One region of the Streptacidiphilus monticola genome, then DNA from elsewhere that is predicted to be linked to it. Evidence: predicted binding sites of a transcription regulator. Region 1 holds the regulator's gene; the other holds the start of a gene.

Region 1 (14,844 bases):
CGGACTTGACGGTCACCCAGCGGCTGGTCGCGTTCAGCACGCTGTTGCCCGAGTAGGCGATGCGCAGCTTGTGCGTGCCCCTGCCCAGCCGGGCCACGGTCACGACCGCCTTGCCGCCCACGACCTTGGCGAAGCCGACGCGCTTGCGGCCGTCGTACACCGACACCCAGCCGCTGACGCTCGCGTGCGGCGAGGACAGGGCGACCGTGATCCGCGAGGTCCTGGTGTGGCCGACCCGGGTGGGGAAGGAGATCCGCTCCGCCGGGGTGGCCTTCACGATGGTGAAGCCGACCCGGGTGGTGGACGCCTGGTTCTGGGCGTCGCCCAGGTACTTCAGCGTGAAGGAGTGCCAGCCCGGCTGGTAGGCCGGGTTGAGGAAGTTGACGACCGCCACGCCCTTGACCAGGGTGCCGGAGCCCACCACCCGCGCACCGTCGAGCAGCTGCACCTGACCGGTCGGCACGGCCTGGCCCGCGGGGACGACCTTGGCCGTGATGCGCTCGTTGTAGCCGTAGGCGACGTTGGCCGGGCGGGAGTAGCTGATCGCGGTTGCCGCCTTGGCGGTGACCGCCACCTTGACCGTGGTCGCGTCCGCCGTGCCGACGATGTTCGCCGCCTGGACGGTCACCGTGTAGCTGCCGCTCGCCAGCCCGGACCAGGTGAGGGCGTTCTTTCCGGCCAGGATGTCCTTGTTGCTCAGCACGTTCCCGGAGGCGTCCTTGAGCGGCTTGCCGTCCGGACCCGTGACGGTGACCCAGTAGTCGCTGGGCGCGGTCGCGGAGCCGGCGGACCAGCTGACGCCGAGGCTTCCGTTGCCCGCCGAGGTGCTGACGTGGGCCGCGGCCGGGGTGGCGAGCTGCAGGGAGGAGTCCTCCAGACCGCCGGGCTTGGTGTGGCTGCTGGTCAGGTCGCCGTTGTAGGAGACGTTCTGGAAGCCGTACTTGGCGATGTCGGCCTGCGCCGCCGCGGAGTCCAGCAGCGCGACGTGGCTGCCCGAGGTGACGAAGTAGTCGTACAGGGACTGCTTGAAGAAGGCGCTCGCCGGGTTGATCTCCCGGGTGGCGACGACGTTGTAGACGTCGCGGCCGAAGGTGGAGTTGCTGTAGAAGGCCGGGACCGTCTGCCACACGCCCTGGGCGTCCTTGGTGGCGGCGAACTCGAAGTCCGTGCCGGAGGCGCCGGAGACGGTGCTGTCCAGGTCGATCTGACCGAGCGTCAGGCCCAGGGAGACGGCCTGCGAGGTCTGGTCGACGCCGGCCGAGACGTTGTTGAGCTGGGCGATCCAGGAGGCGGCCGAGAAGGGCGCGATGACGCCGTCGGCGACCTGGTCGTTGTTGCTCGCGTCCTTCGTGATCAGGGCGTTGCCGTGGTTCTCCTCGACGATCTGCTTCGCGTCGGTGATCCAGGTGACGTCCGACTCGGTCAGGCCGATCGCGGAGAGGAAGAACTTCCGGGTGCCCGAGCCGGCCTGCGGCAGGTACGGGGTGACCGGGTGGCCGTCGAGGGAGGTGATGGTGTGGTTGTAGATCCCCTGCAGCTGCGCCTTGGAGAGCTGCTGCAGCCAGGAGCCCTTGGCGACGTAGTCCACCGCGTCACGGGCGAAGGGGATGAAGGTGAGCGAGGTGCCCGAGGCGCCGGGACCGCCGGAGGAGCGGGCGAAGTCGACCTGCCCGCCGATCTTGACCGGGCTCGCGGCGGCGTTGCCGAACGCGGAGTCCGTCAGCGAGTCCGTCAGCGCCTTGCGGCCGTCACCGGACCCGTTCGGGCGGGCGAAGGCGACCCCGCCGGGCCGGGTGGTGATGGTGGCCGTCCCCGTCGCGTTCCAGGAGGCCAGGGCGGGACCGCCGGTGCGCTGCACGTCGGCGGCGAGGGCGTTGAGCACGTCCTGGGTGGTGTCGGACCCGACGCCGACCAGCTGGCCGGAGGCCGCGCCGGAGGCGGGATCGGCATGGGCGGTGCCGACCGAGACCAGGCTGCCCCCGGCGAGGGCGGCGGTGACGACCGCGGCCGCAAGGGCGGTGGAGCGCTTCGCGCGCATACGAGTCTCCTGCTCGCTTGATGGGTGTGAGCGAGACGAGCGGGAGACGGTGGAGCTGATGGAGACGACGTGCGAGTCACCCGCTGCGTGCCGGGAGACGATTGAAGGTGGGGCCGATGTGGTCGGCGCCTACACCGAATGAACACATCTCGAACGCCTGTCGGCCACTGGACCCAGTGTCATGACGGGGCGTCAGGGACACGGGCGGCCACCGGGCGCGGTTCGGCCGACTCGGCGGACTCGACCCGTTGCCCGACTCGGCGATTCAGGTCGCTTCGGGCCGGTTCAGGCCGACTCGGGGTAGCTGACCGAGAGGTCGGCCCAGTCGAGCGCGGTGACGACCGCGTGCCGCAGGGCCTCGGCGCTCCAGTGCGTGTCGAACTCCAGCGGCAGGACCGGGGAGACCTCTTCGAGGGTCTGGATGATCGGGGCGTGCGAGACGGCCTGGTCGACCAGCAGCACGACCGGCTTGCGCAGGGCGGTGGCCCAGCCCAGCTCCATGCCCACGCCGGCGGAGAGCGGGGAGCCGATGTACGCGAAAGCGAGGTCCGCGGACTGCATGGCGCGGAACGCGCTCGGCACGCGGGTGCCGGTGCCCATGCCCCGGGTGACCCACACGTCGTCATGGTGTGCGCTGAACACGCTGACGCCGGCGTCGAGAAGGGCCTCCCGCATGGCGGTCACCCGCCCACGCAGGGCGAGGCTGAACACGCCGTCGGCAGGTCCGGTGAGTCGGAGCGAGGGAGCCGCGAGGAACACGCGCAGGTTCCGTCGGGCATCGGCGGCGACAAGGTCGTGATCGGAAAGCAGCTCGCTCATGATCGACTCCACAGGGCAGTTGACCGCGTGACATCAAATCCCGTAGCTTCCCGGGTACTTGTATCCGCGCGGTCTTGAGATTTGGAGGATCAGGCTGCTGGCGCCAGCGGCCCTCGGGGGGATGACTCCATGGTGCAGGGGCGTACGGATGTGCGTCCACGGGCACTCAGTGACATCTAGTTGCCGCCCATCGACATCTTGCCCTCCATGCCCGTGGGTGCCGACCGCTCCAACCAGCCGAGCTGCGCCGCCTTGACTCCCGCCTCGAAGCGGCTGTCAGCGCCCAACTCGCGCATGATGGCGGCGATGTGACGCCGGCAGGTGCGCACGGACATGCCGAGCCGACGCGCGACGAGCTCGTCCTTCAGGCCTTGCGCCAGCAGTTGGACGATCGAGCGCTGCAGGTCGTCGGAAGCGTCCTGGTAGCCCGGCCCCTCCGGAACGAAAGGCGTTGCCGAACTCCAGAACTGGTCGAACAGGGCGCACAGGAATGCGACGAGGACGGGTTCGCGCACCATGACGGCCCCGGGAACCTGTCCCGGCACCTGCCACTTGGGAATGAAGACGACTTCCCGGTCGAAGATCAGCATGCGCTCGGCCAGCTGGTCGGCCGTGCGCACCTGGGCTCCGGCTTCCGTGATCGCCGACACGTAGGCCCGCACCCCGAGCAACGAGCGGGTGGTGTGCTGATAGAGGACACGCATACGAACGCCGCGATTGATCGCGGCAAGCTCCTGGGGCAGCACCTTCTTGAGAGCTTCCGGATCCCGCTGCCCGCCCGGCTGAACCGTCATCAACTCCTTCGTGCAGGTATTGACGGCCTGATTGATCAGAAGCTGGACGTCCTTCGGATCAGCGATCACCTCCAGTGCCCGACTCACCGCGACCGAGTCGCTGCCCTGCCTGCTGAGGTAGGCGGGGAGGAGTTGCAGAAGGCGCTCGCGGATCGTGTCGGCGGAATCCCGATAGCTGCGGATGGCCGCCTCAAGCGGTTCCACCAGACGGGCAGCGGCGAGATCCGGGCTGACCGCCAGGTAGCCGCCGACATGGGCCGAGGACGGCGTGAGCAGGTGGTGAGCCGCCAAATCCCGGATACATCGCTCGACTTCTGCTTCGGGCAAGGCCGTTTCTTTGGCAACATATGCGGCCTCAGCATTACCACTGCCGAGAATGGACATGTACACAGCTACTGCGGCGGACGAGAGGGCGGACGGCAGTTGCAGTTCGGGGTCCGAAGGTATGTCCATTTTTGCCCGAAATCCCCTCTGACCAGCAGATGCTGACCACTTGTTGCCACTGCGAATCGCTGGGTCCAGACGCCCCAACAGGTCATTGTGGTACAGGTCTGCCCAAGAAGACTCGTCGGTTTCGCACCTGAAAGGAGCGGTGACATGCGCAAGGTACACCGTCTCATCCGTATTGCGGCGCTTGCTGCACTCGTCGCGACGGGCCTCGTGTGCGTCGGCTCCGGTGCGGCCTCGGCAGCCACACCGGCACACGTGGTTTCACCGGCTGACACGACCTGGACCGCCTGAGCCTGTTCGCGGTCCCCGCAGCCCTGAGTTCAGAGCCCGCCCGCCCGCGCCTCCCGGCAGCACGCCGGACGGACTCGGGCGGGCTCTGAACGCGTGTCAGCCTTCCCGCTTCTTCGGGCGCCACACCACCAGCGCAGCGCTCTGCTGCACCTGCTGATAGGGCACCAGATCCCTCCGGTACGAGGCGTGCACGGCGGCGGCTGCCGCGTCCGCCGCGGCGGTGAGTTCGGCGACGCGGGCCTGGAGGGCGGCGACCTGGTTCTCGAGTTCGATGATGCGCTTGATGCCCGCCAGGTTGATCCCCTCCTCCTGGGAGAGGCGCTGCACCTCGCGCAGCTGCTCGATGTCCCGTGCCGAGTACCGACGGCCGCGGCCGGCCGTGCGGTCCGGGGAGACGAGCCCCAACCGGTCGTACTGGCGCAGGGTCTGCGGGTGCAGACCGCTCAGCTCCGCCGCGACCGAGATGACGTAGACGGGTGTGTGCTCCGTCAACTCGTAGGGCATCCGGGGCCCTCGGCCCTGGTTGCCGCCGTTGCCGCCGTCCATCGCCTCAGTCCTCCTCCGCCGCCTTGAACAAGGCCGCCCGCGGGTCGTCCGCCGCGGTCGCCTCGCGGTACTTCTCCAACAAGTCCTGTGCTTCCCCGGGCAGTTCCGAGGGAACCGCGACCTCCACGGTCACCAGCAGGTCGCCGCGCGTACCGTCCTTGCGGACGGCGCCCTTGCCGCGCGCCCGCATGGTGCGGCCGTTGGCCGTGCCCGGCGGGATCCGCAGAGTGACCGGCTGGCCGTTCAGCGTCGGAACGCGGATCTCGCCGCCCAGCGCCGCCTCCGGGAAGGAGACCGGGACCGTCACCGTCAGATTGTCGCCCTTCCGCCCGAACACGGGGTGGGGCTGCACATGCACGGTGACGTAGAGGTCGCCCGGCTGGCCGCCGCGCTCGCCCTGCGCGCCCTTGCCCTTGAGCCGGATCCGCTGGTCGTCGGAGACGCCCGCGGGGATGCGGACCTGCATGGTCCGCGCCGAGGTGGCGCGCCCGCTGCCGTGGCAGACCTCGCAGGGGTCGTCCACGATCAGGCCGCGGCCCTTGCAGTCCCGGCACGGCTCGGACAGCGCGAACGTGCCCTGGCCGCGCGAGACATGACCGGTGCCGACGCAGGTCGGGCAGACCCGGGGCGTCGTCCCCGCCTTGGCGCCGGTCCCGGCACAGGCCTTGCAGGCCGCCTGCGAGGTCATCCGGATCGGGACGGTCGCGCCCTCCACCGCCTCGACGAAGCTGAGGGTGACCTCTGACTCGACGTCAGCACCCCGCCGCGGCTGGGTGGTCGTCCGGCCGCCGCGGTTGAACAGGCCGCCGAAGACGTCGCCGATGCCGCCGCCGAAGCCCCCGCCGGAACCGGTCTGGGCGCCGCCGAAGAGGTCGCCCAGGTCGAAGCCGCCGAAGTTGCCGCCCGCACCGCCGCGGAAACCGCCGTTGGCGAAGAGGGCGCGGGCCTCGTCGTACTCCTTGCGCCGCTTGGGGTCGGCCAGGACGTCATTGGCCTCGGAGATCTCCTTGAAGCGCTCCTCGGCCGCCTTGTCGCCCTTGTTGGCGTCCGGGTGGAACTCCCGGGCCAGCTTGCGGTAGGCCTTCTTGATCTCCGCGGTGGAGGCGTCCTTCGGCACGCCGAGAACCTTGTAGTAGTCCTTCTCGACGAAGTCCTTGCCGCTCATCCAACCCTCCGTTCCGCTTCCCCGTGCCGGGGGCCGGCCGCGGCTGCCTCGAGCAGCTCGCGACCGGCCCCCGCCCGATCAGTCCTCGGCGTCAACGTCGTCCTTGTCGGACTCCTCCGCGGCCCCGGCACTCGAACCGCCCGGCTCCGGCTCCGCCACGGCGACGCGCGCCGGGCGGATGATCCGCTCGCCGATCTTGTAGCCCGGCTGCAGGATCTGCACGCACGTGGTCTCGTCCACGTCGGACGAGTAGCTGTGCATCAGCGCCTCGTGCAGCTGCGGGTCGAAGGGCTCGCCCTGCTTGCCGAACTGCTGCAGACCCAGCTTGGCGACGACCGTCTCCAGCGACTCGCCGACGGACTTGAATCCGCCCACCAGCTCGTCGTGGTCGCGGGCGCGGCCGATGTCGTCGAGCACCGGGAGCAGGTTCTCCAGGATCGCGGCGACCGCGATCTCCCGGACCGTCACCCGGTCGCGCTCGACGCGCTTGCGGTAGTTCTGGTACTCCGCCTGGAGCCGCTGCAGGTCGGCCGTGCGCTCGGCGAGCTGCTTGCGCAGCTCTGACGCCTCGTCAGCGCCCTTGCCGCCCTTGGCATCCGCCTTCTCCTCGGCGGCGGGGGCCTCCGCGGCCGCCTTGCCGGCGGCCTTGGAGTCGGACTTCTCGTCCCCGGCCTTGCCGGAAGCGGCGCGGGGCTCCTTGGCGTCGCCCTGCGTCTCCTCCGTCGTCACTGGGCACCGCCCTCGCGCTTCTCGTCGTCGACGATCTCGGCGTCCACCACGTCGTCGTCGGCGGCCTCGGCGTTCGGGGCACCGGCCCCGGCGGCCGCGGCACCCTCGCCGGCCTGGGCGTAGAGCGCCTGGCCGAGCTTCTGGGAGACCGTGGAGAGCTTCTCGGTGGCCTCGCGGATGGCCGCGGAGTCCTCGCCCTTCAGCTTCTCCTTGAGCTCGTCGACCGCGGCGGTGACCTCGGTCTTGATCTCGGCCGGAACCTTGTCCTCGTTGTCCTTGAGGAACTTCTCGGTCGTGTAGACGAGCTGCTCGCCGGTGTTGCGGGTCTCGGCGGCCTCGCGGCGGCGGTGGTCCTCCTCCGCGAACTGCTCGGCCTCGCGCATCATCCGCTCGATGTCCTCCTTGGGGAGGGCCGAGCCGCCGGTGACGGCCATGCGCTGCTCCTTGCCGGTACCGAGGTCCTTGGCGGAGACGTGCATGATGCCGTTGGCGTCGATGTCGAAGGTGACCTCGATCTGCGGAACGCCGCGCGGCGCCGGGGGCAGGCCGGTCAGCTCGAACATGCCGAGCTTCTTGTTGTAGGCCGCGATCTCGCGCTCGCCCTGGTAGACCTGGATCTGCACGGACGGCTGGTTGTCCTCGGCCGTGGTGAAGATCTCGGAGCGCTTGGTCGGGATCGTGGTGTTGCGCTCGATCAGCTTGGTCATGATGCCGCCCTTGGTCTCGATACCGAGGGACAGCGGGGTGACGTCCAGCAGCAGGACGTCCTTGACCTCGCCCTTGAGCACACCGGCCTGGAGGGACGCGCCGATGGCGACGACCTCGTCCGGGTTCACGCCCTTGTTGGGCTCCTTGCCGCCGGTCAGCTCGCGCACCAGCTCGGCCACGGCCGGCATCCGGGTCGAGCCGCCGACCAGGACCACGTGGTCGATCTCGGACAGCTGGATGCCGGCGTCCTTGATGACGTTGTGGAACGGGGTCTTGCAGCGCTCCAGCAGGTCCGCGGTCAGCTGCTGGAACTGCGAGCGCGTCAGCTTCTCGTCCAGGTGCAGCGGGCCCTCGGCGGAGGCGGTGATGTAGGGCAGGTTGATCGTGGTCTCGGTGGACGAGGAGAGCTCGATCTTCGCCTTCTCCGCGGCCTCGCGCAGACGCTGCAGCGCCATCTTGTCCTTGGACAGGTCGACGCCGTGGCCGTTCTGGAACTGCTTGACCAGGTGGTCGACGACGCGCTGGTCCCAGTCGTCACCACCGAGGTGGTTGTCGCCGTTGGTGGCCTTGACCTCGACCACGCCGTCGCCGATCTCCAGCAGCGACACGTCGAAGGTGCCGCCGCCGAGGTCGAAGACCAGGATGGTCTGGTCGTCCTTGTCCAGGCCGTAGGCCAGGGCGGCCGCGGTCGGCTCGTTGACGATGCGCAGGACGTTGAGGCCCGCGATCTCGCCGGCCTCCTTGGTGGCCTGGCGCTCGGAGTCGTTGAAGTACGCCGGGACGGTGATCACCGCGTCGGTGACCTTCTCGCCCAGGTACGCCTCGGCGTCCCGCTTGAGCTTCTGCAGGATGAAGGCGGAGATCTGCTGCGGCGTGAAGTCCTTGCCGTCGATGCCGACCTTCCAGTCGGTGCCCATGTGGCGCTTGACGGAGCGGATGGTCCGGTCGACGTTGGTGACAGCCTGACGCTTGGCCACCTCGCCGACGAGGACCTCGCCGTTCTTGGCGAAGGCGACGACGGACGGCGTGGTCCGGGCGCCCTCGGCGTTGGTGATGACGGTGGGCTCACCGCCTTCGAGGACGCTGACGACAGAGTTCGTCGTACCGAGGTCGATTCCGACCGCACGAGCCATCGTTGGAACCCTCCCAAGGGAATGGAGCCGGGAAGTTGAGCTGAACAGACTCAAGAGTGCCTGACGATCGTCATGGCGTCAACAGACTTGAGCGAGCACGGCTCAAGTTTCTGCCGAACAGGGGAAGCAGCACCCCGATGACCTATCTCACCCGCGCCCGGACTGGGTAAGCGGTACCCGACTGGATACCCTCAGTGGGAAAACAGATAAGTTACCCCTGAGTACGCGTTGCTCCGCTTGGCCTTCGAGGAGCCCCCATGCAACTGACCGCGATCATCGTGTCGCTGGTTCTCGCCGTGGTCGGCGTGGCGCTGTTCGCGCGCGCGATCGCGCAGATCTACGGCTTCGTGCGGCTGGGGCAGAAGCTGCCGGCCGGCGCGCGCAACGACAACTGGCAGCAGCGGACGCTGACCGTGGTCCGCGAGTTCCTCGGGCACACCCGGATGAACCAGTGGGGCATCATCGGCTTCGCCCACTGGTTCGTCGCGGTGGGCTTCTTCTCCCTGGTGCTCACCCTGGTCAACGCGTTCGGGCAGCTCTTCGACGCCAGCTTCGCGCTGCCGGTCATCGGGCACTGGACGGTCTGGAACGTCTTCGTCGAGCTGGTCGGCACGCTGACCACGCTGGGCATCCTGACCCTCATCGTGATCCGCCAGCTGAGCAAGCCGGGCCGTCCCGGCCGCAAGTCCCGCTTCGCCGGCTCCAACATGGGCCAGGCGTACTTCGTCGAGAGCGTCATCCTGATCATCGGCCTGGCGATCATGTCGCTGCGCGGCCTGGAGGGCGCCCTGGCGGGCCTCGACCATTACGAGGCCAGCTACCTGATCTCCTACCCCCTGGTGAAGGCCTTCTCGGGCGCGTCCGTGACGACGCTGCAGAACATGATCTACCTGACCGCCATGGTCAAGATCGCGACCTCCTTCATCTGGATGATCACCGTCTCGCTCAAGACGGACATGGGCGTCGCCTGGCACCGCTTCCTGGCCTTCCCCAACATCTGGTTCAAGCGCAACGCCACCGGCGAGGTCGCCCTGGGCGCACTGCTGCCGATGCACAGCAACGGGCAGCCGATCGACTTCGAGGACCCGGCCGACGACGCCGTCTTCGGCGTCTCCCAGGTCGAGGAGTTCTCCTGGAAGGGCATCCTCGACTTCTCCACCTGCACCGAGTGCGGCCGCTGCCAGTCGCAGTGCCCGGCCTGGAACACCGGCAAGCCGCTCTCGCCCAAGCTGCTGATCATGAACCTGCGGGACCACGCCTACAAGAAGGCCCCGTACCTGCTCGCGGGTGAGGACAAGTCGGGCGTCCCGGCCGGGGCCGCCACGGAGGCCGAGCGCCCGCTGGTCGGCACCGCCGAGGAGCACGGCGTCATCGACCCCGACGTGCTGTGGTCCTGCACCACGTGCGGCGCCTGCGTCGAGCAGTGCCCGGTGGACATCGAGCACATCGACCACATCGTCGACATGCGCCGCTACCAGGTGATGATCGAGAGCAACTTCCCGACCGAGGCCGGGACCATGCTCAAGAACCTGGAGAACAAGGGCAACCCCTGGGGCATGGCCACCAAGGCCCGCCTCGACTGGGTCAAGGAGCTCAAGAAGGAGACCGGCATCGAGGTCCCGGTCATCGGCGAGGACATCGACCCCGCCGAGGTCGAGTACCTCTACTGGGTCGGCTGCGCCGGCGCCCTGGAGGACCGGGCCAAGAAGACCACCAAGGCCTTCGCCGAGCTGCTGCACACCGCGGGCGTGAAGTTCGCGATCCTCGGCAAGGAGGAGTCCTGCACCGGTGACTCCGCCCGCCGCCTGGGCAACGAGTTCCTGTTCCAGATGCTCGGCGCGCAGAACGTCGAGACGCTGAACACCGTGCTGGAGGACGCCCCGGTCAAGCGGATCGTGGCCACCTGCCCGCACTGCTTCAACACGCTCGCCAACGAGTACCCGCAGCTGGGCGGCCACTTCGAGGTCATCCACCACACCCAGCTGCTGCAGCACCTGATCGACGAGGGCAAGCTCGTCCCGGTCAACCCGGTCGAGGGCCTGATCACCTACCACGACCCCTGCTACCTGGGCCGCCACAACAAGGTCTACACGCCCCCGCGCGAGATCATCGGGAAGGTGCCCGGGCTGCGCAACGAGGAGATGCACCGCCACAAGGAGCGCGGCTTCTGCTGCGGCGCCGGCGGCGCGCGCATGTGGATGGAGGAGCGCATCGGCAAGCGCATCAACGCCGAGCGCGTGGACGAGGCGCTGTCGCTCAACCCCGACATCGTCTCCACGGCCTGCCCGTTCTGCCTGGTGATGCTCTCCGACTCGGTCAACGGCAAGAAGAACGAGGGCGCCGCCAAGGAGTCGCTGCGGGTGGTGGACGTGGCCCAGCTGCTGCTGGACTCCGTCAAGGCCAGCCCGGTCGCCGAGGAGCAGGCGGAGCCGGTGGGCTCCTGACGCGAGGTCACGGTGCCCCCCTGCGCGCCCGCGCAGGGGGGCACCGTGCTGTTCGCCGGAGGCGCCGTGCTGTCCCCGTCCGGGGCGACCCTGAGTTCCCCTGAACCTGCGCCCCACCCCCGCCCGCGTCGGCACGGCCGCGTGGGCGCTCGGGTACGGTCGCTCTGTGCACCCCGCAGGATCAGACGCAGGTTCAGAGCAGCAGCGCGACGACGAGCCCGGCTGGACCCGGCCCGACCCCATAGTCCAGGAGCACGTCACCACCTACCGCGCCGGGCAGCCCCACCCCGAGGTGGGGCCCGAGCGGCTGGCCTGGCGCGACCTGCTCGTCGGGATCTACCGGCAGCCGACCCGCACCTTCGCGCAGATGCGCCCGCACCGGCTCTGGGCTCCCGCGCTCGTCGTGTCCGCCGTCTACGGCCTGCTCGCCGCCTTCGCGCTGCCGGACGCCCGCTCCGCGGTGCTGGACAGCAGCTTCGGCGTGGCGCTGACGGCCTTGCTGAGCAGTGCCGTCGTGTTCTGCGGGGCCGGGGTGGTGCTCGGTTCCGTCACCTTCGCGCTGTCCCGCCAACTCGGCGGGGACGGGGCCTGGGCGCCGACGGTCGGGCTCTCCATGCTGATCGGCTGGCTGACCGACGCTCCCCGACTGCTCTTCGCCGTCTTCCTCGGCACCGGCAACGGACTGGTGCAGCTGCTGGGTTGGGCCACCTGGCTGCTGACCGCCTGGCTGCTCAGCGCGATGCTGCGGCAGCTGCACGACCTCCCGTGGGGCAAGGCCGCCGCGGCAGCGTCCCTGCAGTTGATCGTCCTGCTGGTGCTGATCAAACTCCCCACGCTCGGCTAGCGGACCGGCTGGGGCACTATGGGTGCCGTACGCACCGGCGCAGCCCAGTCTGGAGTTCCTCGCATGTCGCTCCCCAGCACGTCCACCCAGGTCACCTTCCCCGCCGGGGAGGTGACCGGCCGCTCCCAGGTGCTCGCCTGCGTCGAGCTGCCGGAGGGGCGCTGGGGCGTCGTCACCGCCTCGACCCCCTTCCACCCGCTCGACCACACCTGGCCCGACCAGCCCGCCGACAGCGGCACTCTGGCGGACCGTCAGCTGCTCGACTGCGTCACCGGCGGAGTGAGCCCGGAGGGCGAACTGTTCCTCGGCACGGACATCCCGGTGCGGCGCGGCGAGGAGGGCTGGGCGTGGCTGGTCGTCCACGTCCTGGCCGAGCCGGTCCCGGTCGGAGCGGAGGTCGAGCTGCGCGTGGACGCCGGGAAGCGCGGCGCGCTGAGCGCGGCGCACACCGGCTGCCACCTGCTGGCTCTGGCCCTGAACGAGGCCCTCGCCCCCCGCTGGCGCAAGGACCCGGGCCGCGTGGACGCCTTCGGGCACCCGGACTTCGACGCCTTGGCCATGGACTCGTCCCGGATGGACGAACAGGCCAGCTATGACGTCTACCGGATCGGCAAGTCGCTGAAGAAGAAGGGCTTCACGGTCGAGGGCCTGGCGGAGGAGCTGCCCGCGGTGCAGGACGCGGTCAACGCCCGGCTGGCCTCCTGGGTCGCGGCGGACGCCAAGGTCGGCATCGAGGCCCCGGGACCGGAGCTGACGGCCCGTCGGCAGTGGCACGCCCACCTGCCCGAGGGTGAGGCCACCATCTTCTGCGGCGGCACCCACCTCTCCCATCTGGGCCAACTGACGGCGCTCGCCACGGAGTTGGCCCTCTCCGCGGACGGCTCCCAGCTCACCGCGGTGACCCGGCCCCGCCGCTGAACGCCGGGTCCGTCAGGACCGGAGCACGTAGACGGAGTAGCCGACCAGGGTGCCGTAGGCCCGGAAGCGGATCTGGGTGATCAGCCGGTAGCGGTTCGACCGGCTCACGGCGGCGGCCAACCGGCCGCTGCCCGGCCCGGTGACGGCGGAGTTGAGGATGACCAGCCGATAGCTGCCCTGCTCCACGCCGGGAACCGCCCGGAGGCTGGCGGCGGAGGTGGTGGCCGACTGCCACTGGCCGGGGGTCGAGTAGTCCGAGAGGTAGTACGGCTCGACCCCGCCGACCTGGGTCAGGTAGCGCCCGTTCGGGGCCAGGTGCGGGTAGGCGGCCGTGAGCAGGGGCGAGGCGTCGGGCCAGGACGCGAAGCGGCCGGTCGACTGGTTGATGCCCAGCGCCAGCAGCAGCACCCACGCCAGCAGCCCGAGCTGCGGGTAGCGGAAGTGGGCTCCGACCAGTCGGGTCAGTGCGATACCGACCAGCGGCGCGGCGAAGAGCAGGCCGAGTCCGGTGTGCTCGGCGAGCCCCGCGGTGCTCTGCGCCCGCAGCTGGATCGCGGCCGCCAGCAGCGCGGGGGTGCACAGGCCGGCCACCAGCACGAAGCGCAGGGCACGGGAGGTCGTGCGCGGCTCGCTGTCCGGCACCTCGTTCAGCCGCTCCCGCCACAGGTAGCAGCCCCCACCGACCAGCGCGGCGGCGAGGAACGGGCCCGTCCAGACCGCCGCCGCGCGGATGGAGGCGTCCAGCACGCCGTCGGGTTCGGGCAGCAGGTCCGCACGGAGTCCGGACAGCGCCCCGGCGGCACCGAGGGCGGCGAGCAGGCCGCCCGTGAGCACCGAGCACAGGAGCAGGCGCAGGATGCCGGTCCGCAGGCCGTGACGGGCAGCGCCGCCGAAGAACAGCAGCGCGGCCAGGGCCGGTAGGGCGAGCACCACCGCGTGCGCGGTGACGACCGCGGCGACCGCCGGCACCGCCGCGAGAACGGCGGTCGCCAGGGGCCTGCGCCCGGCCCGGACCGCGATCCAGCCGGAGCAGACCAGCAGCAGACCGCCGAGTGCCTCGCAGCTGACCGAGAAGCCCTGGACCACGGTGGACTGCAGCACCGCGTAGACGGCCGCAGCCCCCAGCGCCACCCGCTCGTTGAACAGCCGCCGGATCAGCGAGTAGAGGAGCGCCGTCGTGGCCAGCATCAGTCCGAGGCTCACCAGCCGGGCTCCCGCGACGCGGTCGACGCTCTCACCGAGGGCCGCCAGCACCGGGTACAGCGCGGGCGCCCCGCCGACGTGCTGGACCAGGTCCGTGGCGACCGGTGTCCCGTGCTGCAGATGGGCGAGTTCGGCACGGCCGACGACCAGCGTGGCCGCCTCCGCCGGGGAGGCGGTGTTGCGCAGCCGCAGCGACAGGCAGAGCTGCAGCAGCAGCACGGCGAGCAGGAACAGCCGGCTGACCCGGCTGCGCCGGGCACTCGGCCCTGCCGACCAGGCCACCGGCGGAGTGGTCGGCACGGTGTACGGGGTGGTGTAGTCGATCACGCCGGGCGGCGGCCCGGGCCGCAGCGGCTGCGGCACCGGGGGCACGCTGAGCCTGATCGTGTCGGGGTCGCCGGCCCGCGGCGCGAACCAGGAGTCGGTGGTCTCATCCATCAGGGATTCCGGACGTCGAAGCCGTAAACGGGGTTGGAGGCGCGGCGCTTGAAGTCCGCGAGCGGTCCGGGGGTCCTCTCGATGCGCCAGTCGGCCCGCTTGACGATGTCGAACCAGATGAAGCCGAGCACGTCCGGGCGCGCCTGGACGCCGCTGAACAGGTCGTCCACGTCCGCGAGTCGGCGCCCCGACATCTCCGAGGCCGTCTCACTGATCAGGAACGGACGCTTGGAGAAGGTCCGCACCTGACGGAACGTCGGATCGAAGAGGACCGAGAAGGTCCGCGGACCGTCCACGGTGTAGTAGCCGATGACGCCGACCCAG
Region 2 (14,844 bases), on a different contig from region 1:
GTCGAGGACTCGATGGGCATGGTGCACGCCTCCCGCGGCCGGCTGAAGCCGCCCGCGAAGGACCTGATGTCCGAGGTCGCCATCGTCTGCCGGCTCGCCCGGCTGACCCTGGGACCGCGGGACACCGTGCCGTGGGAGGACTTCGCCGCCTCCTACGCCACCATCCGCGCCCGGATCGCCCGGGTGATCCCCGGCTTCGACGACTACAACGAGAAGATCAAGGCCCCCGGCGGCTTCGCCCTTCCCCACGCCCCGCGCGACAAGCGGCAGTTCCCGACGGCGACGGGCAAGGCCAACTTCACGGTGAACACCCTGACCGCCCCCGAGGTCCCCGAGGGCCGACTGCTGCTGCAGACGCTGCGCTCGCACGACCAGTACAACACCACCGTCTACGGCCTGGACGACCGCTACCGCGGCATCCACGACGGCCGCCGGGTGGTGCTGCTGCACCCCGACGACATCGCCGCGCACGGGCTGACGGAGGGTCAGTACGTGGACCTGGTCGGCGAGTGGGACGACGGCGTCGAGCGCCGCGCGCCGCACTTCCGCGTCGTCGGCTACCCGACGGCCCGCGGCTGCGCGGCGGCGTACTACCCGGAGACCAACGTGCTGGTGCCGCTGGACAGCACCGCCGAGACCAGCAACACCCCGACCTCGAAGTCCGTGGTGGTCCGGCTGGAGCCGGACAGCGGCGCGTCCGGCTCAGCCGAGGGCTGAGCCCGACGGCGCGGGCGACGCGGAGCCGGACGCACTGCTGGAGTCGGACGGGGACGGCGAGGTCCGAACCGACGCGGACGGGCTGCCCGGGGCGGACGGCGAGGTCGACGGCGACGCGGAGGCCGAGCCGCTCGTGCTCGGGCTCGCCGACGGGCTCGTGCTCGGGCTGCCCGACGGCTTGCCGGTGGGCGAGGCGCTGGGCGAACCGCTCGGCTTGGTGGTCGGCTTCGGCGTGGGCGTCGTGGTGGGCTCCGCCGTCACCGGATCGGTGACCGGCACCGGGATCGGGTTGATCGGTTCCGGGCCCTGGGCGCCCTTCGGGATAGCCGGGGGCTGGTAGGAGCCGAGCGAGGGGCTGTCCGGGTCCGGCCGCACCGCGCCCAGGATCGGGTTCTGCGCGATCGGCGCCACGTCCACGAACGCGCCCGGGTGAGGGGCCTGGATGACCAGGCCGCCGCCGATGTAGAGGGCGACGTGGCTGGCGCCCTGGAAGTAGATGATCAGGTCGCCGGGCCGCAGCGCGTTGAGCGGCACCCGGGTCAGGTCGGCCCACTGCATCTCGCTGGTGCGCGGGATGGGCACCCCGGCGTGCAGCCAGGCCTGGGAGGTGAGGCCGGAGCAGTCGAAGGAGTCCGGGCCCTCGGCGCCCCACACGTAGGGCTTGCCGAGCTGGGCGAAGGCGTAGGCGACGGCCTTGGCCCCGGCGGCGGAGGGCCGCAGGTCGCCCTTGCCGAGCAGGCCGGAGGCGAGCAGCGCCGCCTGCGCCGCGTTGGCCTCCTTCTGCTCCAGCAGCGACAGCTCCTCCCGCTGAGCCCCCGTCAGACCGGTGACCAGCCCCTCGACCTGGGCCAGCTGCTTGTTGACCGCCGCGCGCTGCTTGGCCTCGGCCGCGACCAACGCGCTGACCTGCTGCTGCGCCGCCTGTGCGGCCCCGCGCGCGCCGACCAGGTCGGCCCGGTCCAGCTCGAGCTGGTGCACGTAGGCCGCCTGCGAGTGGGACGCCAGGGCGAGCAACTCGTCGGCGTGCAGCGCCTGGTGGGGATCGTGGGCGAAGAGCAGCTCGCCCAGCTTGGTCAGGTCCTCGGGGCCCTCGGCGTACTGGGCGGCGGCGAGCTGGCCGGCCACTTCGGTCCCGGTGTCCACCAGCGCCTGGGCCGCGGCGAGCTTGGTGTCGAGCTGTGCGACGTTGCTCTGCGCCTGGGTCAGCCGGGCCGCGAGGGCGTCGTACTTCTGAGTCTCCTGCTCGGCCTGCTGGTACAGCGTGTGCAGCTGGTCGAGGACCGGCTTGAGCGTCTGCTCGGCACTGGTCAGCGCGGCGGCGCTGGTGCCGGTGCCGGGAGCGGCCCACGCGGCGGTCCCGGCCGGGAGCACCCCGAGCGAGACGGCGGCGAGCAGCACCCCGCAGCGCAGAGCACCGCGCACCCACGGCCGCAGCCCGGTCCGGTCTCCGCCCCCCAAGAGCCTCACGCCTGCCGCCCCCTCACTACTCGTCAGTTCTGCGCCCGGGCGATCCTCCCACGATCGATCGCCGATGGGGAGAGGGGCCGCCCCGTTCCGGCCCGGTTCTCATCGGATCATCATCCGGTGTATGTGACGTATCCCTCAGCTGTCGCGGGAGTGAAGCGGACCGACCCTTGGGGGGACTGCCCTGTCTCGGCCGACTCTGTCCGCTTTGCTGTGATTGGGAGTTGCCGTCCACCGTGATTCGTCAGTCAGTTCACCTTCCGTTCACTCAAGGTGCCTACGGTCCCCAGCGACGATTCCGCTGAGACGATTGTTTGAGGCCCCAAGGGCATGGAACACATCACGTTCCTGGTGACCGCCGTCATCATCACGGCGCTCGCTTTCGACTTCACGAACGGCTTCCACGACACCGCGAACTCGATGGCCACCTCCATCGCGACCGGTGCGCTCCGTCCCAAGGTCGCGGTCGCCATCTCGGCCGTGCTGAACCTGGGCGGCGCCTTCCTTTCCGTGGCAGTGGCCAAGACGATCTCCGGCGGCATCGTCGACGAGAAGGCGGGCCTGAGCCCGTCCATCGTCTTCGCCGCGCTCATCGGGGCGATCGTCTGGAACCTGGTCACCTGGCTGCGCGGCATCCCGTCCAGTTCCTCGCACGCCCTCTACGGCGGCCTGATCGGCGCGACGATCGCGGCGGTGGGCACCAAGGGCGTCCACTTCGACGTGGTGATGACGAAGATCATCATTCCGGCGGTCGCCTCCCCGATCGTGGCCGGCATCGCCGCCTGGGGCGCCACCCGGCTCGCCTTCCTGCTGACCCGCCGCGCGGACGAGAAGACCTCCGCCAAGGGCTTCAAGATCGGCCAGATCGCCTCGGCCATGCTGGTCTCGGTCGCCCACGGCACCAACGACGCGCAGAAGACCATGGGCGTGATCACGCTGACCCTGGTCACCGCCGGCGCCGTCGCCCCGGGCTCGAACCCTCCGCTCTGGGTCATCCTCAGCTCCGGTCTGGCCATCGCGGCCGGCACGTACATCGGCGGCTGGCGGATCGTGCAGACCATGGGCAAGGGGATCACCACCATCTCCGCGCCGCAGGGCTTCACCGCGCAGACCTCCGCGGCCACCGTCATCCTCACCTCGTCGACGATGGGCTTCGGCCTGTCCACCACCCACGTCTGCTCCGGCGGCATCGTCGGCGCGGGCAAGGGCGCCCCGGCGGGCCAGGTGCACTGGTCCACGGCCCGCCGCATGGCCTACGCCTGGGGCTTGACCCTGCCCGCCGCGGCGGTCGTCGGCGGCCTGGGCGCGCTCCTGGCGGACCAGGGCACCTGGGGCGTCGTGCTGCTGGCACTGATCGGCGCGGGCGTCGCGTCCTGGATCTACGTCGTCTCCCGGCGGGCCCCGGTCACCGCGGAGACCCTGGACGCCACCGCAGCCCCGGTGGAGGCGGCCGCTCCGGCACCCACCACCACCCCGCCCGCCCCGGTCGCGGCCTGAGCCACCGTCAGGAGAGCTGAACCCTCATGGACATCAAGTGGGCCGCCCTGGCCTCCACGTTCGGCGTGAGCCTCGCCATCAGTCTGGCTGTCGTGGCCGTCTTCTCGCTGGGCATCGTCGCCCTCGGCCGGAAGGGCGGCGCGGCCGCGGTGCACGCGACCTGGACCGCCACCGCCTACCTCTGCTTCGCCGCGTGCGCGGCGGCCGTGGGCTACGGCCTGTACCTGATCGCCCACAAGTAGTCGCACCTCCTGGGGCGCGAGGAACTGCGCGAGAACACACCGCTCGGGGGGTCCGACCCTGACTGCAGGCCGGGACCTCCCCGAGTGGTGTGTTCTCGCGCTGGGGCACCTCCCGCCCGAAGGGTGGGGGATCCTCGCGCCCCCGGGGGGTGCAACTGATCGTCACATGGCCGGGTTCGCCTCCCGTTGCGGCTTCCGCATCGAGGAGGCCAGCAGCGTGAGCCCGACTCCCACCACCGCCCAGACGGTGAGCACCAGCCACGGGAACGTGGCCTTGGTGCCCTCGAAGTACGCGTAGGAGCGGTTCAGCGAAGTCCCCGCGCCGTTGGGGAGCCAGGGGCCGATCGCGCGCCAGAACGGCGGCATCATCGGGGGCGCGTACACCCCGCCTGCCGAGGGGTTGCCGAGAATCACGAAGAGCAGGACGGCCACCCCGATCCCGACCACCCCGAAGAAGCACTGCAGCGCCATCGTGAACGCGCCCACCGCGAACACCAGCAGGGCGCCGACCCCCCACAGGGCCAGCACCCCCGCCGGCAGGGCGTGGAGGATGGGGCCGACGACGATCGCGCCGCCGATGCCCGCCGCGATCGAGTAGAGCGCCAGCGTCCCCAGCCGGATCGCCGCCCGCTGGCGGTTGGCGGGGCGGGCGCCCGCGCTGATGCCGAGGATCGACGCCACCAGGTAGCCGCCCACGCACCAGCCGACCGCGAGGTAGAACGAGGTCAGCCCGCCCTGGTCCCCGGAGGAGACGGGCACCACATCCGTCGCGGCCGCTGTCCGGCCCTGCCGCGCCTCGACTGCGGCCACCATCTTCTCGATCGCCGTGGCCAGCGACGCGCTCGCCGCGGAGGCGACCAGCAGCCGGTCCTGAGTGCCCGTCAGCGCGGGCACGAACGCGCTGTACAGCTTTTGCTGCCTCATCTGCCGCACCGCGTCGGTCTCACTGGCGACCGGCCTGGCGTCCAGGGGACGGCCCGGCAGGGCGTTGAACGCGGCGACCGCCCGGCTCTGCACCGCCGCGGGGCCGACGACGCCGATGGAGGCCCGGTGCGGGGTGGGGTGGTGCAGTGCCCCCACGTAGCTGACGATGAACCCGAGTTGCAGCAGCAGCACCGCGACGACGAGCAGGCCGGCCCGCACGCTGACGGCATCCCGCAACTCGGCCCTGAACCCGCGCTGGCCCCTGGCTCCGGTCAGCCCACTGGCCATCTTCCATCCGTTTCTGCACGTCGTTCGACAAATAGCATGAAACGGACGGAATATAACATTCCCTCAGATCTGCCGACCGGGGCCACGCCGGTCGCCCCCGCGTCCGGGTGACGCCTGCCGCGCTCACCGGCCCTGGTCAGAGCGGGAACTCCGGCTCGCGCCGTTCCAGGAAGGCGGCCAGGCCCTCGCGGGCGTGCGGGGCCTCGCGGGCGAGGGCGAGCCAAGGGCCGACCGCGTCCGCGCCGCCGTCGATCACGGCCTTGGCCGCGCCCTGGGTCTGGCCCGAGCGGCGGGCCAGCGTCCGGGCCAGCTCCCGGCCGCGCTCCGGTGCCCCGGGCGTCACCTCCTCCACCAGGCCGAAGGCCAACGCCTGCGCTGCCGTCACCAGCTCACCGGAGAACAGCAGGTACTTGGCGCGTGCCGGGCCGAGCAGCCGGGACAGCCGCAGCGTCGAGGAGGCCGGGTAGACGATGCCCATGCGCGCGGGCGTCACCCCGAAGCGGGCATCCGGCGCGGCGATCCGCAGGTCGCACGCCGCCGCCAGCTGGCAGCCGCCGCCCACGCACGCGCCCTGGACGACGGCCAGCGTGGGCCGGGGGAACGCGGCCAGCGCCTCCTCCGCACGGACGTTGACGGAGTGGTACTCCGCCGCCGCGTCCGGGTCGGCGTAGACCTCGCGCAGTTCCTCGATGTCCGCGCCCGCGGAGAAGTGCCCGCCCTGGCCGCGCACCACCAGCACCCGCGCGTGACCCGCCAGCTCGGCGAGGAGCTTGGGCAGCTCGGCCCACATCGCACCGGTCAGCGCGTTGCGCCGCTCCGGCCGGTCGATCACCAGCTCCGCGACGCCGTCCGCGCCGACACTCGTCCTGAGCACTGCGACACCCCTCCGGTCCTCTCCCCGCGCGGGAGTTCGCGGCCAAGCCTAGAGTCGGCCTGGTGAGCCCCCTCGACCGCCGTCGCCTGCTGCTCGGCGGCGCCGGCGCCCTGCTCGCGGGGTGCTCGGCGTCGCCGCACCGTGCTGCCGTCGCACCGGTTACCGACACACCGTCAACCTCCGCGCCCGCCACGGCGAGCCGGGACACCGTCGCGGCGGACCTGCCCTTCGAGATCCGCTCCGGCCCGCGGACCAGGCCGCAACTGGCGCTCACCTTCCACGGCCAGGGCGACCCCCGGCTGGCCGACGCACTGCTCGCGGAGGCCGAGCGGGCGGACGCGCGAATCACCGTGCTGGCGGTCGGGACCTGGCTGCAGGAGTACCCGGCCCTGGCGAAGCGGATCCTGGACGGCGGCCACGAGCTGGGCAACCACACCCAGCACCACGTCGCCGTGTCCTCCCTCTCCCCCGACCGCCAGTACGCGGAGATCCGCGCCTGCGCGGACCAGTTGCGGAAGCTCACCGGCGGCATCGGCCGCTGGTTCCGCCCCTCGCAGGCGCAGGACTGCACCCCCTCGGTGGCCGCCGAGGCGCGCCGGGCGGGGTACACGCACTGCCTGAGCTACGACCTGGACTCCCTCGACTGGACCGACCCCGGCGCCGAGGCCGTCACCCGCACCGTGCTGGGCGGGGCGCGGGCAGGCTCGGTGGTCAGTCTGCACCTGGGGCACGCGGGCACCGTCGCCGCGCTGCCCGCCGTCCTCGACGGCCTGCGGCAGCGCGGGCTGCGCGCCGTCACGACCACGGAGCTGCTGAGCTGATGCGCCGACAGATGATGGGCCGACAGAACCGCCTTCTCCTGGCCGCCCTGGGCCTCGCCGCCCTGCTTCCGGTGACCGCCGCCTGCACGGCGGACCCGCCGTCGGCGAAGGCCGCCGTCAACCCGCCCGCGAGCAGCCCGGCGGGCACGGCCTCCACGCAGCAGGACCCGGCGACGGACGCCCGGCTGCCCGGCATGCCCGCCCCGCTCTCCCCGACCGACGTCTACGCCGCCGACCGCCCCGGCCAACTCTCCCCCGCCGTCCGCGGGTTCCCGTCCCGGGTGTACGTGCCGAACACCCTCTCCGACACGGTGACGGTGATCGACCCGGCGACCTACAAGGTGATCGGCACGATCAGCGTGGGCCACGAGCCGCAGCACGTCGTCCCGTCCTGGGACCTCAAGACGCTGTGGGTCAACAACGACCTGGGCAACAGCCTCACCCCGATCGACCCCGCCACCGGCAAGGCGGGGAAGCCGGTGCCCGTCCACGACCCGTACAACCTGTACTTCACGCCCAACGGCCGCTACGCGATCGTGATGGCCTCGAACGACCACGCGCTGGTCTTCCGGGACGCGCACACCATGAAGGTGGTCAAGTCGGTGCCCTCGCAGTGCGCCGGGGTGAACCACGCGGACTTCTCACCGGACGGGACGTACTTCATCGTCAGCTGCGAGTTCTCCGGGGACCTGCTCAAGGTGGACACGGAGAGGATGCAGGTCGTCGCCGAGCAGAAGATCCCCTTCAACGGCTCCATGCCGCAGGACGTGAAGCTCTCCCCGGACGGGAAGACCTGGTACGTCGCGGACATGATGGCCAACGGCGTGTGGACGCTCGACGGCGACACCTTCTCGGTGCCCAAGCTCCTGAAGACCGGAGCGGGCGCGCACGGCCTGTATGTCAGCCGGGACTCGAAGTACCTGTACATCTCCAACCGCGGCGAGGGCTCCATCTCGGTGCTCGACTTCGCCACCGGGAAGCTGGTCGCCAAGTGGCGCATCCCCGGCGGCGGCAGCCCGGACATGGGCGGCGTCTCGGCGGACGGCAAGGTGCTGTGGCTGTCCGGCCGCTACAACGCGGAGGTGTACGCCCTCTCCACGGCGGACGGGAAACTCCTCGCCCGCATCCCCGTCGGCGACGGCCCGCACGGACTGTGCGTCTACCCGCAGCCGGGCCGCTACTCCCTGGGGCACACGGGCGTCTTCCGCTGACGCCCGCGCCGGAATGACGGCACGTCAGAAGTCAGAAGGCGGCCGCACCGCCGCCCTCCATCTCCAGGCGAGCCGCCGCGATCTCCTCGGGGGAGATGGTCAGCGTCTGCGCCGGGTCCGGGGCGGGCTCCAGCTCCGCCCGCCCGGCACTGTCGCTGAGCTTGATCATCAGCGCCACCAGCAGCCAGTTGGCCACGGTGGACGAACCGCCCTGGGAGAGGAACGGCAGGGCCTTGCCGGTCTGCGGGATCAGGCCGATGACGCCGCCCGCGACGACGAAGACCTGGAGCACCAGGCCGGCCGCGAGGCCGGAGGCCAGCAGCTTGCCGAAGGGGTCGGGCAGCTTGATGGACGAGCGCATGCTGCGCTCGGCCAGCAGCAGGTAGAGCATCAGCACGGCCATCACGCCCGCGCTGCCCAGCTCCTCGCCGACGGTGGCCAGGATCCAGTCGCTGCGGCTGGCGAAGCCGATCAGCCAGGACTGCCCCTGGCCGAGGCCGACGCCGAACATGCCGCCGTGGGCGAAGGAGAAGAGGGACTGCGCCAGCTGCGGTGAGCTGCCGGTCGGCGGGTTGCCGTGCGCGTCCAGGGCGTAGGCGTGCATCGGGTCGAGCCAGTTCTGGATGCGGTACCCGACGCGGGTGACGAAGGTCGCCGCCGCCGCGGCTCCGGCAAGAGCCATCGCGACGCCGATGAGCAGCCATCCGGTGCGTTCGGTGGCCACGTACAGCATGATCACGAACGCGCCGAAGAAGATCAGCGAGGTGCCGAGGTCGGCCTCGAAGACCAGGACGACCAGGCTCACCGCCCAGATGACCAGCACCGGCCCGAGGTTGCGCCCCCGGGGCAGGCTGATGCCCATGACCTTCCGGCCGACGAGCGCGAGGGCGTCGCGGTTGGCCATCAGGTAGCTGGCGAAGAAGATCACGATCACGATCTTCGTGAACTCGCCCGGCTGGAAGGACAGCGGCCCGAGCCGGATCCAGCGGCGCGCGCCGTAGGTGTCGGCGCCGAAGAAGGCGGGCGCGATCAGGGTGATCAGACCGACGGCCATCAGCAGGTAGGTGTAGCGCTGCAGCACCCGGTGGTGCTTGATCCCGTACATCAGCCCGACGAAGACGAGGACCGCGATGCTCGTCCACATGACCTGGCCGGAGGCCATGACGGCGGCCTTCTGGCCGTAGAGCTTGAGGTAGCTGTCGTCGAGCCGGTGGATCAGGGTGAGCCCGAGCCCGGTGAGCAGCACGGTGATCGGCAGGATCAACGGGTCGGCGTAGGTGGCCCAGACGCGCACCGCGAGGTGCGCGACCAGCGCGAGTGCCCCGAGGCCGAGCACCTGCACCAGGAACCCGCTGGGCAGAACACCGTCGTGCAGGGCGAGCTCGACGCTGGCGTCCGCGAAGCCGCAGATGGCCACGGCGAAGAGGACCAGCGCCAGCTCCGTGTTGCGCCTGCGCTTCGCCTGCGGCGCGACCTCGCTCCGCGTGCCGCGTGCGCCCATGTATCGCACCCCACCCATCTCTGGCCGTCGTTCGAACCGTCGCATTCTCGCAGACCTCAACCATGCGGACGGCAGGGGCGCGGGGAACCGCGCGCTCAGCCCTCTACCACGTAGGGGTTGCGCGCGCAGTTCCCCGCGCCCCTGAGCAACGGGCAACTTACGCCGCGCGCACGGGCTGATCCTTCGTCAGGGACACGGCAGGCTCCAGGGCCAGCTCCAGCACCTGGCGGACGTCCGCCACCGGGTGGACCGTCAGCCGCTCCAGGACCTCGGCGGGGACGTCGTCCAGGTCCGGCTCGTTGCGGGACGGGATGAGGACCGTCGTGATCCCCGCCCGGTCCGCGGCCAGCAGCTTCTGCTTCACACCGCCGATCGGCAGCACCCGGCCGGTCAGCGAGACCTCACCGGTCATCGCCACGTCCGGGCGGACCTTCCGCCCGCTCAGCAGGGACGCCAGCGCCGTCGTCATCGTGACGCCCGCGCTGGGGCCGTCCTTCGGCACCGCGCCCGCGGGCACGTGCAGGTGGACCCCGCGCTCCCGCAGGTCGGTGACCGGCAACTCCAGTTCCGCGCCGTGCGACCGCAGGAAGGACAGCGCGATCTGCGCCGACTCCTTCATCACGTCGCCCAGCTGGCCGGTCAGCTGCAGGCCCGCGCCGCCCGTCTCCGGGTCGGCCAGCGAGGCCTCGACGAACAGCACGTCGCCGCCCGCTCCCGTGACCGCCAGGCCGGTGGCCACTCCGGGGACGGCCGTGCGCCGCTCCTCCGGCTCCTGCGCGTGCTCCGGGGTGAACCGGGGCCGACCGATCAGGCCGCGCAGGTCCTCGGCCGTCACCGTCCGGGGCAGCTCGGTCTGCCCGAGCTCCTGCTGCGCCGCGATTTTGCGCAGGATGCGCGCGACGAAGCGCTCCAGCGTCCGGACGCCCGCCTCGCGGGTGTACTCGGCCGCCAGCTTGCGCAGCGCGTCCTCGGCGAGGACGACCTCGTCGGGCGCGATGCCCGCCCGCTCCAGCTGACGGGGCAGCAGGTGGTCACGGGCGATGACGACCTTCTCGTCCTCGGTGTACCCGTCCAGCCGGACCAGGTCCATCCGGTCGAGCAGCGGCTCCGGGATCGCCTCCAGCACGTTGGCCGTGGCCAGGAAGACGACGTCGGACAGGTCGAGCTCGACCTCCAGGTAGTGGTCCCGGAAGGTGTGGTTCTGCGCCGGGTCCAGGACCTCCAGCAGCGCGGCCGCCGGGTCGCCCCGGTAGTCGGAGCCGACCTTGTCGATCTCGTCGAGCAGGACGACGGGGTTCATGCTGCCCGCCTCCTTGATCGCCCGGACGATGCGGCCGGGCAGCGCGCCGACATATGTGCGCCGGTGGCCCCGGATCTCCGCCTCGTCCCGCACGCCGCCGAGCGCCACGCGGACGAACGTCCGGCCCATCGCGCGGGCCACGGACTCGCCCAGCGAGGTCTTGCCCACACCGGGCGGACCGACCAGCGCCAGCACCGCGCCGCCGCGGCGGCCGCCGACCAGCCCCAGGCCCCGCTCGGCGCGGCGCTTGCGGACGGCCAGGTACTCGACGATGCGCTCCTTGACGTCGTCCAGCCCGAAGTGGTCCGCGTCCAGCACGGCACGGGCGCCGGCGATGTCGTAGGCGTCCTCGGTGCGCTCGTTCCACGGCAGTTCGAGGACGGTGTCCAGCCAGGTGCGGATCCAGCTGCCCTCGGGCGAGGCGTCGGAGGAGCGCTCCAGCTTGTCGACCTCCTTGAGGGCGGCCTCGCGCACCTTCTCGGGCAGGTCCGCGGCCTCGACTCGGGCGCGGTAGTCCTCCTCCTCGTCGGCCGGGTCGCCGTTGAGCTCCGCCAACTCCTTCTTCACGGCCTCCAGCTGACGGCGCAGCAGGAACTCCTTCTGCTGCTTCTCCATGCCCTCCTGGACGTCCTTGCGGATGGTCTCCTGCACGTCCTGCTCGGCGAGGTGCCCGCGGAGCAGTTCGAGGGCGTGCTTGAGGCGGGTGACCGGGTCCAGCTCCTCCAGCACCTCGACCTTCTGAGCCGCCGTCAGGAAGGGGGCGTAGCCGATGTTGTCGGCGAGTTCGGAGACGTCCTCGATCTGCTGGACGCGGTCGACGACCTGCCAGGCGTTCCGCTTCTGCAGCCACGTGGTGGTCAGCGCCTTGAACTCGCGGACCAGCTCGGCGACCTGCCCGGGGAGCGGGCTGGGCAGCTCGGTCTCCTCGACCGGTTCCGCCTCGACCCACAGGGCCGCCCCGGGGCCGGTCGTGCCCGCGCCGATGCGGACCCGGCGGACGCCCCGGACGAGGGCGGCGGGGTCGCCGTCCGCGAGCCGGCCCACCTGCTCGACGGTGGCCAGGACGCCGATGGCGCCGTAGGAGCCGTCGATGCGCGGGACCAGCAGGACGCGCGCCTTGCGCGCGTTCGCGACGGTCCGGATGCCCGGAGCACGGGCCCCACTCTCGCGCACCGCCGCCTGCGCGGCCTCGACCGCGGCGCGGACCTCCGCGTCCTGCAGGTCGAGCGGCACGACCATGCCAGGGAGCACCGCGTCGTCGTCGAGCGGCAGTACCGGCAGGGTCAGTGCGCCTGAAGCCAGAGCCATGATCTCTCCCTAGTCACAAGAGTTGAGTCATAGGCACTAAAGCTTCTGGCGTCCGCCGGTGTTCCCCAACCCCCGTTCGCCCTGAGCGGACGCGCTTTCGGGCCCCCGCCAGGGGCGCTGGGGGCACCTCCCGCCCGAAGGGTGGGGAGGAACCGCGCTGCCCACCCACCCACTCGGGTACGCCGATCCGTTCAGCGGGGACGGACCTCCCGGTCTGTTGCTCGCGCAGTTCCTCGCGCCCCCGGGGGCTGCGCCCCCAGGCTTCCTGCCACAATTGCGAGGCGTGAACGAGACACCGGTACTGCTGGAGCGGCGCGAGGGGCCGTACGGGGAGGTCGCGCTGCGGGCCCGGGGCGCGGACTTCGAGATCATCGCCAACGGCTGCTTCCTGATGGACACCTCCGACGGGCAGTCGGAGCGCGTCCTCGTCACCGCCGCGCTCGACGCCCTCGGCGACGGCGCGCACGGCGCCCACCTCCTGATCGGCGGGCTCGGCGTCGGCTTCTCCCTCGCCCAGGCCGCCGCCGACCCGCGCCCCGGGCGGATCTCCGTCGTCGAGCGGGAGGCGGCCGTCATCGCCTGGCACACCGAGGGCGACGCCCCACTCGCCCGCTTCGCCGAGGGGGCGCACCGCGATCCCCGCACCACGATCGTCCACGACGACCTGCTCGACCACCTTGCTTCGACCACGGAGCGTTACGACGCGCTCGCCCTGGACATCGACAACGGGCCCGACTGGACGGTCACACAGGGGAACGACGGGCTCTACTCCGAAGCGGGTCTGGACCGTATGGAGCGCGTACTGAACCCCGGGGGCGTGCTCGCCGTCTGGAGCGCTGCGCACTCCCCCGCCTTCGAGGCGCGGCTTAGATCCCGATTCGCCCGGATCGGGGTCGTTGAAGTTCCGGTGAAGGTCGAGCGCGGCGCACCTGATGTCGTGTACCTGGCTTCGCGACTCTGAGCTACGGAGGGTATGGTCTCTGCCCATGCCGACCCCCCGAAGGCTGGTTTGTCCCAGGACTGCCTGCCAGGAGGCCACCGCAGTCCGTACGCTGCGTGGTGAGCGACAGCTTGCTTGGGCGGGGGCACGGCCGAGCTGAAGAGCTCAGAGCTGAAGACCCGAGAAGTCAGTAGACGCGTAGGCCCTGGGGGCGGTGGCGTGACCGTGACGGATGTGCAGCAGCAGAGCGCGAATGGCGTGGGAAGCCAGCGCAGAGTCCTCGTCGTGGAGGACGAACCCACGATCGCCGAGTCCATCGCGGCCCGGCTCGGCGCGGAGGGCTTCCGGGTCGCCGTGTCCCACGACGGCCCCACCGCCGTGGACTGCTTCCAGACCTGGCAGCCCGACCTGGTCGTGCTCGACATCATGCTGCCGGGCTTCGACGGCCTGGAGGTCTGCCGCCGGATCCAGGCCCAGCGCCCGGTCCCGGTGCTGATGCTGACGGCCCGTGACGACGAGACGGACCTGCTGGTCGGCCTCGGCGTCGGCGCGGACGACTACATGACCAAGCCCTTCTCCATGCGCGAGCTGGCCGCCCGGGTCAACGTGCTGCTGCGCCGCGTCGAGCGCGCGCAGCTGGCCGCCCGCACCCCGGCCGGCGGCACGCTGCGCCTGGGCGAGTTGGAGATCGACCACGTGCAGCGCCGGGTCCGCGTCTCCGGCGGGGACGTCCACCTCACCCCCACCGAGTTCGACCTGCTGGCCTGCCTGGCCCAGCAGCCGCGTGCGGTGCTGACCCGGGAGCAGCTGCTCGCCGAGGTCTGGGATTGGACCGACGCCTCCGGCACCCGCACCGTGGACTCCCACGTCAAGGCGCTCCGCCGGAAGATCGGCGCGAACTGGATCCGCACCGTCCACGGCGTCGGCTACGCGCTGGAGTCCCCCACGCCATGACGGCCCGTCAACCGAGCCGGCTGCGCTCGGGCCTGCGCCTGCTGCGCTCGGTGAAGACCAAGCTCACCGTGCTGGTGATCGCCTCCGTCATCATCTCGACGCTGATGGTGCTGCTGGCGCTGAACTCCTCCACCCAGATCCGGGTGGTCCTGGTGTTCTCGGTGATCGCCTCGCTGCTGATCACCCAACTGCTCGCGCACGGCCTCACCGCCGGCCTGCGCGAGATGACCGAGGCCGCCCGGGCGATGGCCGCGGGCGACTACAGCCGCCGGGTCACCACGCGCTCCGCGGACGAGGTCGGGGAGCTGGCCGTCGCCTTCAACACCATGGCCGACGACCTCGCGGAGGCCGACCGCCGCCGCCGCGAGCTGATCGCCAACGTCTCGCACGAACTGCGCACACCCATCGCGGCCCTGCAGGGCGTGCTGGAGAACGTCGTCGACGGCGTGGTGAAGCCGGAGCCGGAGACCATGTCGGCGGCGCTGGAGCAGACCGAACGGCTCGGCCGCCTGGTCGCCCACCTGCTGGACCTCTCGAAACTCGCCGACGGCGCGGACGCGTTGGAGCTGCGCCGGTTCCAGGTGCTGCCGTTCCTGGAGGGCGTGCTGCGCGGCCTGACCGTGGACGGCTCCACCTCGGGCGGCGCCAGCAACCGCCGCACCGACGTGCGGCTCGGACTTGACGTCCCGTCAGCGCTCGAGGCCGTCGCCGATCCCGAGCGGCTGCACCAGGTGGTGGCGAACCTGGTCGACAACGCCTGCCGGCACAGCCCGCAGGACGGCACGGTGACCGTGCGCGCCCGT

Evidence for each region. Region 1 encodes HspR, which represses chaperone genes until heat shock. Its sites were predicted from a motif close to TTGAGNNNNNNNNNCTCAA; they were not measured.
Region 2: a site for HspR is predicted at 12,170-12,188, ahead of lon (endopeptidase La). Genes of this name have one in related genera too.

The regions. Positions count from the first base shown of each region.
Region 1 covers NZ_JBHSQJ010000084.1:68,885-83,728, forward strand. Annotated here, with positions in the region: gene ACFP3V_RS20920 (Ig-like domain repeat protein) at 1-2,038, opposite strand, end outside; gene ACFP3V_RS20925 (hypothetical protein) at 2,324-2,857, opposite strand; gene ACFP3V_RS20930 (helix-turn-helix transcriptional regulator) at 3,034-4,035, opposite strand; gene ACFP3V_RS20935 (heat shock protein transcriptional repressor HspR) at 4,489-4,938, opposite strand; gene dnaJ (molecular chaperone DnaJ) at 4,943-6,103, opposite strand; gene grpE (nucleotide exchange factor GrpE) at 6,182-6,832, opposite strand; gene dnaK (molecular chaperone DnaK) at 6,829-8,673, opposite strand; gene ACFP3V_RS20955 ((Fe-S)-binding protein) at 8,931-11,117, shown strand; gene ACFP3V_RS20960 (Yip1 family protein) at 11,284-11,961, shown strand; gene ACFP3V_RS20965 (alanyl-tRNA editing protein) at 12,025-12,879, shown strand; gene ACFP3V_RS20970 (glycosyltransferase family 39 protein) at 12,892-14,520, opposite strand; gene ACFP3V_RS20975 (glycoside hydrolase family 26 protein) at 14,520-14,844, opposite strand, start outside.
Region 2 covers NZ_JBHSQJ010000137.1:37,049-51,892, forward strand. Annotated here, with positions in the region: gene ACFP3V_RS26915 (FdhF/YdeP family oxidoreductase) at 1-717, shown strand, start outside; gene ACFP3V_RS26920 (C40 family peptidase) at 703-2,184, opposite strand; gene ACFP3V_RS26925 (inorganic phosphate transporter) at 2,512-3,678, shown strand; gene ACFP3V_RS26930 (hypothetical protein) at 3,705-3,920, shown strand; gene ACFP3V_RS26935 (ABC-2 transporter permease) at 4,083-5,132, opposite strand; gene ACFP3V_RS26940 (enoyl-CoA hydratase/isomerase family protein) at 5,269-6,006, opposite strand; gene ACFP3V_RS26945 (polysaccharide deacetylase family protein) at 6,069-6,827, shown strand; gene ACFP3V_RS26950 (YncE family protein) at 6,827-8,038, shown strand; gene ACFP3V_RS26955 (FtsW/RodA/SpoVE family cell cycle protein) at 8,070-9,539, opposite strand; gene lon (endopeptidase La) at 9,697-12,147, opposite strand; gene ACFP3V_RS26965 (spermidine synthase family protein) at 12,431-13,108, shown strand; gene ACFP3V_RS26970 (response regulator transcription factor) at 13,307-14,041, shown strand; gene ACFP3V_RS26975 (sensor histidine kinase) at 14,038-14,844, shown strand, end outside.